DNA from 2 places in the Streptomyces sp. NPDC091289 genome. Region 1 is predicted to be linked to the other one. Evidence: riboswitches for the same ligand, from Rfam matches in the RefSeq annotation. Region 1 holds a riboswitch; the other holds the start of a gene.

Region 1 (4,653 bases):
TCCCTTGCGTAGAAGGGCCGCTGCCTCTTCCGTGCTGGGGATGCGCGGGGAGTGGATGTCGTAGACGCCGGGTCCGGCCTCACGGGGGTAGCCGTGGGCGGCCAGTTCGCGGGCGACCTGCATGTGGGAGCGGGCCGCCTCCAGGCTGATGACGTCGGCGTCGAGGTCGTCGATGGCCTGGACGATGTCGCCGAACTCCGCGTAGCACATATGGGTATGGATCTGGGTGTCCGGCCGCACCCCGGCGGTGGCGAGTCGGAAGGACTCGGTCGCCCAGTCCAGGTACGCGGCGTGCTCGGCGGCCCGCAGCGGGAGCGTCTCGCGCAGTGCGGGCTCGTCGACCTGGATGACCGAAGTGCCGTTCGCCTCCAGGTCGTTGACCTCGTCGCGCAGGGCGAGGGCCACCTGGCGGGCGGTGTCGCCGAGCGGCTGGTCGTCACGGACGAAGGACCAGGCGAGCATGGTGACCGGCCCGGTGAGCATGCCCTTGACGGGACGCTCGGTCAGCGACTGCGCGTACGTCGTCCAGCGCACCGTCATCGGCTCGGGGCGCGAGATGTCGCCCGCGAGGACCGGCGGGCGGACGTAGCGGGTGCCGTAGGACTGGACCCAGCCGTGCTGGGTGGCGAGGTAGCCGGTGAGCTGCTCGGCGAAGTACTGGACCATGTCGTTGCGTTCGGGCTCGCCGTGCACCAGGACGTCGATCCCGGCCTTCTCCTGGAAGGAGAGGACCTCGCGGATCTCGTCCTTGATCCGCTCCTCGTAGCCCGCCTCGTCGATCCGCCCGGCACGCAGGTCGGCCCGTGCGGTGCGCAGTTCGGTGGTCTGCGGGAACGAGCCGATGGTGGTGGTCGGCAGCAGCGGCAGCCCGAGGTGGGCGCGCTGGGCGACGGTCCGCTCGGCGTACGGCTGGGAGCGGCGGCCGTCCGCGTCGGTGATCGCCGCCGTACGGGCCCGGACGGCCGGGTCGCGGGTGATGACGGCGTCGGTGCGGGAGGCCAGGTCGGCCCGGTTGGCGGCGAGTTCGGCGGCGATGGCCCCGGTGCCGCCGGACAGGCCGCGAGCCAGGACGACGATCTCCTGGGTCTTCTGCTTGGCGAAGGCGAGCCAGCGGGCGATCTGCGGGTCGATGTCGCGCTCGGCGTCCGCGTCCAGCGGGACATGGAGGAGGGAGCTGGAGGCGGAGACGTCGACGTGGTCCGCGAGGCCGAGGAGGGTCCCGAGGGTGGCGAGGGACTTCTCGTAGTCGTTGATCCAGATGTTGCGGCCGTTGACGACACCGGCGACCAGGAGTTTGCCGGGCAGTCCGCCGGCCGCCGCGAGGTCGTCGAGGTTCCCGGCGCCGGACTCGGTGAAGTCGAGCGCGAGACCGTCGACGGGGGCCTTGGCCAGGACCGGCAGCGCCTCGCCGAGCCGCCCGAAGTAGGAGGCGACCAGGAGCTTCGGCCGGTCGGTGAGTCCGCCGAGCTCGCGGTAGGCGCGGGCGGCGGCGTTCAGCTCGGCCGGGGTGCGGTCCTGGACGAGGGCGGGCTCGTCGAGCTGCACCCATTCCGCGCCCGCCGCACGCAGGTCGGAGAGGACCTCGGCGTACACGGGGAGCAGCCGGTCCAGCAGGGTCAGCGGCTCGAAGTCCGCGGCCACACCGGGGGCGGCCTTGGCGAGCAGGAGGTAGGTGACGGGGCCGACGAGCACCGGGCGCGGGGTGTGGCCGAGCGCGAGGGCCTCCTTGAACTCCGCGACCTGCTTGGCGGAGTCGGCGGCGAACACGGTGTCGGGTCCCAACTCGGGCACCAGGTAGTGGTAGTTGGTGTCGAACCACTTCGTCATCTCCAGCGGCGCGACGTCCTGCGTGCCGCGGGCCATGGCGAAGTAGCCGTCGAGGGCGTCGACGCGGACCGCTTCGCGGTGCCGCTCGGGGACAGCGCCGACCATGACGCTGGTGTCCAGGACATGGTCGTAGTACGAGAAATCACCGGTCGGCACGGAGTGGACGCCGGCCTCGGCGAGCTGCTGCCAGGTTCCCCGGCGCAGTTCGGCGGCGGTCTGCCGGAGGGTGTCCGCGTCGACGCGGCCCTTCCAGTAGCCCTCGATGGCCTTCTTCAGTTCACGGTTCTGACCCTGGCGGGGGTAGCCGTACACGGTGGCCCGTGCTGCCGCGGCTGCGGGCTTCGCTGTCACGTGACTCTCCTTCGCGAGCGTGTCTGCTGTCGCAGACCCCGGGACGGGACGCGGACGCGAAGGGATGGCGCGTCGGGCGGACAACGGGACACGGAGAACCGTGTCCGTCCACCTGACGGTTACGCCGACCCGCCCACGAGGTCACCGGGATCTCCGCACGCGAACGGTCGCGTGCGGACAGCGGGCAGGTCTTCGGACTCGCGGGCACGTCTGCCGGGGCAGACACCTACTGGCCGTCGCTTCCCAGACCCGGCCGGGCCCAGTGCGTATGACGGCGGTCGTTCCCACTCACCGCTGCGGGGCAGTCCCGGATTCCCACCGGGTTCCCTCTTACGACACCCTGTCCGGCTGACAGGGCGAACCAGCTGCACCGGTCAGCCTAAGGGGGTGACCGCCGGGCGCACACCGTTGTTCACACTTCGGACGGTGATGTGAGACACGAGGCCGACGCGTCCGGCCTTCGGCGGCCCGCGCCCGCCGGTGGTCCGGCGCGCCGGCGAGCGCCCGGCAGCAGCGCCGCGGGGACCAGTGCGAGCGCGGCCGTCGCGGCGAGCACCAGGAGCGCCGTCCCCATGGCTCCTTCCCACTGCTCCACCCGCCCGTCGCCGGCCGCGGGCAGCAGACCGGCGGCGACGGCGATGCCGAGGACGGGGCCGATGTTCACGGCGGTCTGCTTGAGGCCGCCCACCACTCCGGCGTATCCGGGCGGCGCGTCGCCCACCACGGTCCCGGTGGCCGTGACCATCACCGTGGCGTATCCGGCGCCCAGCAGCGCGAAGGCGGCCCCCATCGCCACCGGCCCGGTGCCCCGGTCGGTCCCGGCCAGCCCGACGATGCCGAGGACGACCAGCAGCGTGCCGCCGAGCGCGGTGGACCGCGCGCCCAGGACGCGCAGCACCCGCCCGGCGAGCGGCGCGCCGACGATCATCAGCGCCGTCATGGGCAGGGCTCGCAGAGCGCTGTCGAGCGGGTCGAGGCCCAGCGCGTACTGCAGGAAGTACGTGCCGGCGAACAGCGCGCCGAACATGCCGCTCGCGGTGAACAGCAGCATCACCATCGAGGCGGTGACCGGCACCGACCGCGCGACCGCCGCCGGTACCAGCGGATGGCGGCTGCGGCGTTCGTGGCGGACGAGGACGGCCGCCACGGCGGCCGAGCAGAGCAGTCCCCCCACCGTGCGGTGGTCGGCCCAGCCGTGCGGTTCCACCCCGGCGAGCGCGTTGACCAGGAGGGCGAGCGCGGCCGCGAGCAGGAGGGCCCCTCCCGCCTCCAGGCGGCGGGACGTGTTCCGGCCGGCGTCTTCCGGGACGCGGGCCGCCAGGCAGAACAGGCCGATCAGGAGCGCGATGGGCACGTTGACGACGAAGACGGACCGCCAGCCGAGCTGCGCCACCAGGAAGCCGCCGAGCAGCGGACCGGCGGCGGCGGCCACCCCGATGGCGCTGGTCCGCAGGGCGATGGGCAGGCCGAGCCGGTCCGGCGGGTAGACCTGGCGCAGCAGCGCCAGCGTCGCGGGCTGCAGCAGGGCTCCGAACACTCCTTGTACGGCGCGCAGCCCGATGACCCAGCCGACCGAGGGCGCCACGGCGATGCCCGCGGACGCGGCCCCGAAGCCGAGGGACCCGATCAGGAGCAGCCGGGTGTGGCCGTACCGGTCCCCCAGGCGTCCGGCGAGGACGAGCAGACTCGCCACCGCGAGGAGGTACGCCGTACTCGTCCACTGCACCTGGGCGAGGGGCGCGGAGAGATCACGCTGCAGGCTGGGCTGGGCCACGAGGAGGACGGAGCCGTCGAGCGCGACGATCATCGCCCCGGCGATACTGCCCGCGAGGGCGAGGCGGGGCCGGACAGGGGCGGTGGTGGGTACGGTCACGGGTTCGCCCGTCCGAGGTGGGCGTCGACGGTCCGGGCGATCAGCGCCGCGAGGCTCTCGTGGGCGCGCGCGTCGCCCGGCGAGGGGGCGCCGAGGGTGAGAGAAAGGCTTCCCCAGCTCCACAGTTGGGCGATGCCGTGGACGTTCGCCCAGAGTGCGGCGGCCACGACCTCCGGGGCAGGCTCGGGCCCGAGGGGCGGTTCCTGGGCGGTGTCCCGCCGGTGACGTGCGACCAGGGCGACGAGCGACGCGAACAGCGGGAGGGTCCTGTCCCGCAGCCTGGGCCGCCCGTCGGTCTCGTCGCCGCCGTCCAGCAGGTCGTGACGGAACATCAGCTCGAACATCGGGCGGTGTTCGACAGCGAATCCGACGTAGACGTCGGCGAGGTGGCGCAGCTGGACGCGCGGGTCGCCGTCCGGCCGGAGGGAGGTGTCGAGCCGGTCCTTCAAGGCGTCGAATCCGCGCCCCGCGATGGCGGAGAGCAGCGAGCGGTGGGTCGGGAAGTAGCGTCGCGGGGCGCCGTGCGAGACACCGGCGCGACGGGCGATCTCCCGCAGCCCCAACGCCGCGATGCCCTCGGTCGCCACCATCTCGACGCCGAC
Region 2 (4,653 bases), on a different contig from region 1:
CAGCGCCCTGCCCAGTTCATCTTCCGTTCACTCAGGTTGCCTACGGTCCACGAGCCACTGACGTCGAACGATTGCCTGGGTAAATGGAACACATCACGCTGCTGCTTGCGATTGTGGTCGTGACAGCTCTCGTGTTCGATTTCACGAACGGTTTCCACGACACCGCCAACGCGATGGCTACCACCATCTCGACCGGCGCCCTGAAGCCCAAGACAGCGGTGGCGATGTCCGCCGTTCTCAACCTGATCGGCGCGTTCCTGTCGGTGGAGGTCGCCAAGACGATCTCCGGCGGGATTGTCAACGAGGACGGCCTCAGAACCGAGGTCATCTTCGCGGCGCTCGTCGGCGCCATCCTGTGGAATCTCCTGACCTGGCTGGTCGGCCTGCCCTCCAGCTCCTCCCACGCCCTGTTCGGCGGTCTGATCGGCGCCGCGGTCATGTCGGCCGGCTGGTCCTCGATCAACGGCGGCACCGTCGTCACCAAGGTGCTGCTCCCGGCGATCGCCGCCCCGCTGGTGGCCGGCCTCGCCGCGATGCTGGCCACGCGGCTGACGTACCGGATCAACCGGAACGTCACCGACCCGAACCAGCTGAAGTCGACGGCCAAGGGCTACCGGGCCGGACAGATCGCCTCCGCCGGTCTCGTCTCGCTCGCCCACGGCACCAACGACGCCCAGAAGACGATGGGCATCATCACCCTGGCCCTGGTCACCGGCGGCGTCCTCGCCCCCGGCTCCAACCCGCCGCTGTGGGTCATCGTCTCCGCCGGTGTGGCCATCGCGCTCGGCACCTACCTCGGCGGCTGGCGCATCATCCGCACCATGGGCAGCGGCCTGACCGAGCTCAAGCCGCCGCAGGGCTTCGCCGCCCAGACCAGTGCGGCGACCGTCATCCTGGCCTCCTCGCACCTCGGCTTCTCGCTCTCCACCACGCAGTCCTGCTCCGGGGCCGTGATGGGCGCGGGCCTCGGCCGCAAGGGCGGCGTGGTCCGCTGGTCCACCGCCACCCGGATGTTCATCGCCTGGGGTCTGACGCTGCCGGCCGCGGGTCTGGTCGGCGCGGGCGCCGAGTTCCTGACCAAGCAGGGCACCTGGGGCATCACCGTCACCGCGATCCTGCTCGTCGGCGGCTCCTTCGCGATCTGGCTGGCCTCGCGCCGCCAGCCGGTCGACCACACCAACGTCAACGACACGGCCACCGGCGACGACGAGCCCCAGGGCGTCGTCACCACCGCCATCGCCGCGGTCCAGCCGCCGCCCGTCGGCGGCCCGACCTCCGACCTCATGACCACCATCCCGGCCCCGGCCACGGCGCCCGACGACCCGGCCCGGCCGCCGGCCACGGTGTAAGGACAGATCCGCATGAAAATCGACTGGGCAGCTCTCGCCTCCGTCTTCGGTGTCAGCCTTGTGGTCACCGTCGCGCTGGTCGGCCTCTTCACCCTGGGCATCGTCGCCCTCTCCAAGCAGTCGGCCACGGCCGGAAGCAGCGCCGCCGGCGGATCGGTCGCGCTGGCGCGCACCGGCGCGTACGCCTGCTTCGCGCTGTGCGTGGCGGCGGTCTCGTACGGGATCTATCTGATCGTCGCCTGACCCCGTTCCACCGCACTTCCTCGGGCCGGACACACCTCGTGTGTCCGGCCCGATGTGCGTCTGCGCACACTGGAGCTCCGCAGGTCAACAGCAAGTTGACTGCCGTTCTCGCAGCGTGGTGGACTGCCGGAGCCATTTACGGCGACAGAAGAGGAAGCCGGTGAGAATCCGGCGCGGTCCCGCCACTGTCACCGGGGAGCACTCCCCCACACCGGATGTCACGGCCCTCTCAACGAGGGCTGGAAGGCCGGGGGAACTGCGGATCCGGGAAGCCAGGAGACTCTTGTCGCCGGTCACGTCGAACCAGGGCGCGGACCCTGAGTGAGGACATAAGCCATGCCCGGCCGCCGTGCGCCGCATCCTGTGCCTCGTCCCGTACCTCTTCGTGCCGGAACGCCTCTGCCCACGGCGGCCTGAGCCGTGCGTGCCGACCGCGTCTTCGCGTACGGCGCCACGGCCGGGCTGATCGCCGACGCCCTGCTCGGTGACCCCCGGCGCGGCCACCCCGTCGCCGGTTTCGGCCGCGCCGCCGCGCGGGTGGAGTCCCTGCTGTGGCGTGACGACCGGGGCCGGGGCGCGCTGCACACCCTCGTCTGCGCCGGCGGCGCCGTGGGGGCGGCCGCGCTGGCCGCCCGCGCCGTACGGGACCGCCCCGCGCTCGCCGTCGCGCTGACCGCCGCCACCGCCTGGTCCGTCGTCGGGGGTACGTCGCTGGGCCGGGAGGCCCGTGCCATCGGCGGCGCGCTGGCCGCCGGGGACCTGGAGGTGGCCCGGGAGCGGCTGCCGCATCTGTGCGGGCGCGATCCGCACTCCCTGGACGGGCCGCAGATCGCCCGCGCCGTGGTGGAGTCGGTCGCGGAGAACACCTCGGACGCCGTCGTCGGCGCGCTCGTGTGGGGGGCGATCGGCGGGGTGCCGGGGCTCGTCGGGTTCCGGGCCGTGAACACGCTCGACGCGATGGTCGGTCACAAGTCGCCCCGCCACCGCCGTTACGGCTGGGCCTCGGCCCGCCTGGACGACCTCGCGGGGTGGCCCGGGGCCCGGCTGACGGCCGCGCTGGCCGTCGCGGGCGGCGGGCGGCCGTCGGACGCCGTACGCGCCTGGAAGGCCGACGCGGGACGCCACCCGAGCCCGAACGCCGGGCCGGTGGAGGCCGCGTTCGCGGGGGCGCTCGGCGTACGGCTGGGCGGGACGCTGGCGTACGCGGGGCGCGTCGAACACCGGCCGGTCCTGAACGGCGAGTCCGGGCGGGAGGTGCGGGGCGCGGACATCGAACGCGCGGTACGGCTGTCGCGCCGGGTGAGCACGCTGGCCCTTGGGGTGTGCGTGGCGGGGCGGCTGGTCGCGGGGCACGTGCTCGCGGGACGGTCGTCAGCAGGACAGACAGGGCAGAAGCGGGGACGGGCATGAGCGGTGGACTGCTGGTCGCGGGAACCACATCGGACGCGGGCAAGAGCGTCGTCACGGCGGGCATCTGCCGGTGGCTGGTGCGCCGGGGCGTGAAGGTCGCGCCGTTCAAGGCGCAGAACATGTCCCTGAACTCCTTCGTGACCCGGGAGGGCGCGGAGATCGGGCGCGCCCAGGCGATGCAGGCGCAGGCCGCCCGGGTGGAGCCGACGGCCCTGATGAACCCGGTCCTGCTGAAGCCCGGCAGCGACCGGTCCAGCCAGGTCGTCCTGATGGGCAAGCCGGTGGGCGAGATGAGCGCCCGGGGCTACCACGGCGGGCGGCAGGAGGCGTTGCTCGGGACGGTCACGGACTGCCTGGAGCAGCTGCGGGCGAGCTATGACGCGGTGATCTGCGAGGGGGCCGGGTCGCCCGCCGAGATCAACCTGCGGCGCACCGACATCGTGAACATGGGGATCGCGCGGGCCGCGAAATTCCCTGTGCTGGTGGTCGGGGACATCGACCGGGGCGGGGTCTTCGCCTCGTTCTTCGGCACGACGGCGCTGCTGAGCGCGGAGGACCAGGCGCTGGTCGCGGGCTATCTGGTGAACAAGTTCCGGGGCGACGTCTCGCTGCTGGAGCCGGGCCTGGACATGCTGTACGGGCTGACCGGGCGGCGGACGTACGGAGTGCTGCCGTTCACCCACGGGCTCGGCATCGACGAGGAGGACGGCCTGCGGGTGTCGATGCGGGGCGCGGTACGGGAGTCGGTCGTGGCGCCGCCCCACGGGGAGGACGTGCTGCGGGTCGCGGTCTGCGCGGTGCCGTTGATGTCCAACTTCACGGATGTGGACGCGCTGGCCGCCGAACCGGGCGTCGTCGTGCGATTCGTGGACCGGGCCGACGAGCTGGCCGACGCGGACCTGGTGATCGTGCCCGGGACGCGCGGCACGGTGAAGGCGCTGGCCTGGCTGCGCGAACGGGGCCTCGCGGACGCGCTGGTACGGCGGGCGGCGGAGGGCCGGCCGGTGCTCGGCATCTGCGGCGGGTTCCAGGTGCTCGGCGAGCGGATCGAGGACGAGGTGGAGTCGCGGGCGGGTCTGGTCGACGGGCTGGGGCTGCTGCCGGTGCGGATTCGCTTCGACCGGGCCAAGACGCTGGCGCGGCCGGTCGGTTCGGCGCTGGGCGAGCCGGTGGAGGGGTACGAGATCCACCACGGGGTGGCCGATGTGCGGGGCGGGGAACCGTTCCTGGACGGGTGCCGGGTGGGGGCGGTGTGGGGGACGCACTGGCACGGGTCGCTGGAGAGCGATGCGTTCCGGCGGCGGTTCCTGGTGGAGGTGGCCCGGGCCGCGGGGCGGCGGTTCGTTCCCGCGCCGGACACGAGTTTCGGGGTGTTGCGGGAGGAGCAGCTGGATCGGCTGGGGGATCTGGTGGAGGAGCATGCGGATACGGATGCGTTGTGGCGGTTGATCGAGGGGGGTGCGCCTGCGGGGTTGCCGTTTGTGCCGCCGGGGGCGCCGCCGTTGGGTGCGGGTGGGCCGGAGAGCCGGGGCGCTGCCCCGGACCCCGCTCCTCAATCGCCGGAGGGGCTTGATTTTGCCGGGTCCGCTGAGTCAAAGAGCCAGGGGCCTGATGTGGCCGGGTCCGCCGGGCTCGGGCAGGACGTTGAACA

Evidence for each region. A riboswitch is a leader RNA that binds a small molecule or an ion and turns the genes downstream of it on or off. The one in region 1 is predicted to bind cobalamin.
Region 2: another riboswitch for cobalamin. It lies ahead of ACIQPT_RS12145 (cobalamin biosynthesis protein); the one in region 1 lies ahead of metE (5-methyltetrahydropteroyltriglutamate--homocysteine S-methyltransferase).

Annotation. Positions count from the first base shown of each region.
Region 1 covers NZ_JBIVUT010000013.1:105,059-109,711, reverse strand. Annotated here, with positions in the region: gene metE (5-methyltetrahydropteroyltriglutamate--homocysteine S-methyltransferase) at 1-2,178, opposite strand, end outside; cobalamin riboswitch at 2,344-2,559, opposite strand; gene ACIQPT_RS19020 (MFS transporter) at 2,591-4,051, opposite strand; gene ACIQPT_RS19015 (TetR/AcrR family transcriptional regulator) at 4,048-4,653, opposite strand, start outside.
Region 2 covers NZ_JBIVUT010000008.1:6,698-11,350, reverse strand. Annotated here, with positions in the region: gene ACIQPT_RS12155 (anion permease) at 84-1,349, shown strand; gene ACIQPT_RS12150 (hypothetical protein) at 1,362-1,592, shown strand; cobalamin riboswitch at 1,741-1,875, shown strand; gene ACIQPT_RS12145 (cobalamin biosynthesis protein) at 2,013-3,002, shown strand; gene ACIQPT_RS12140 (cobyric acid synthase) at 2,999-4,653, shown strand, end outside.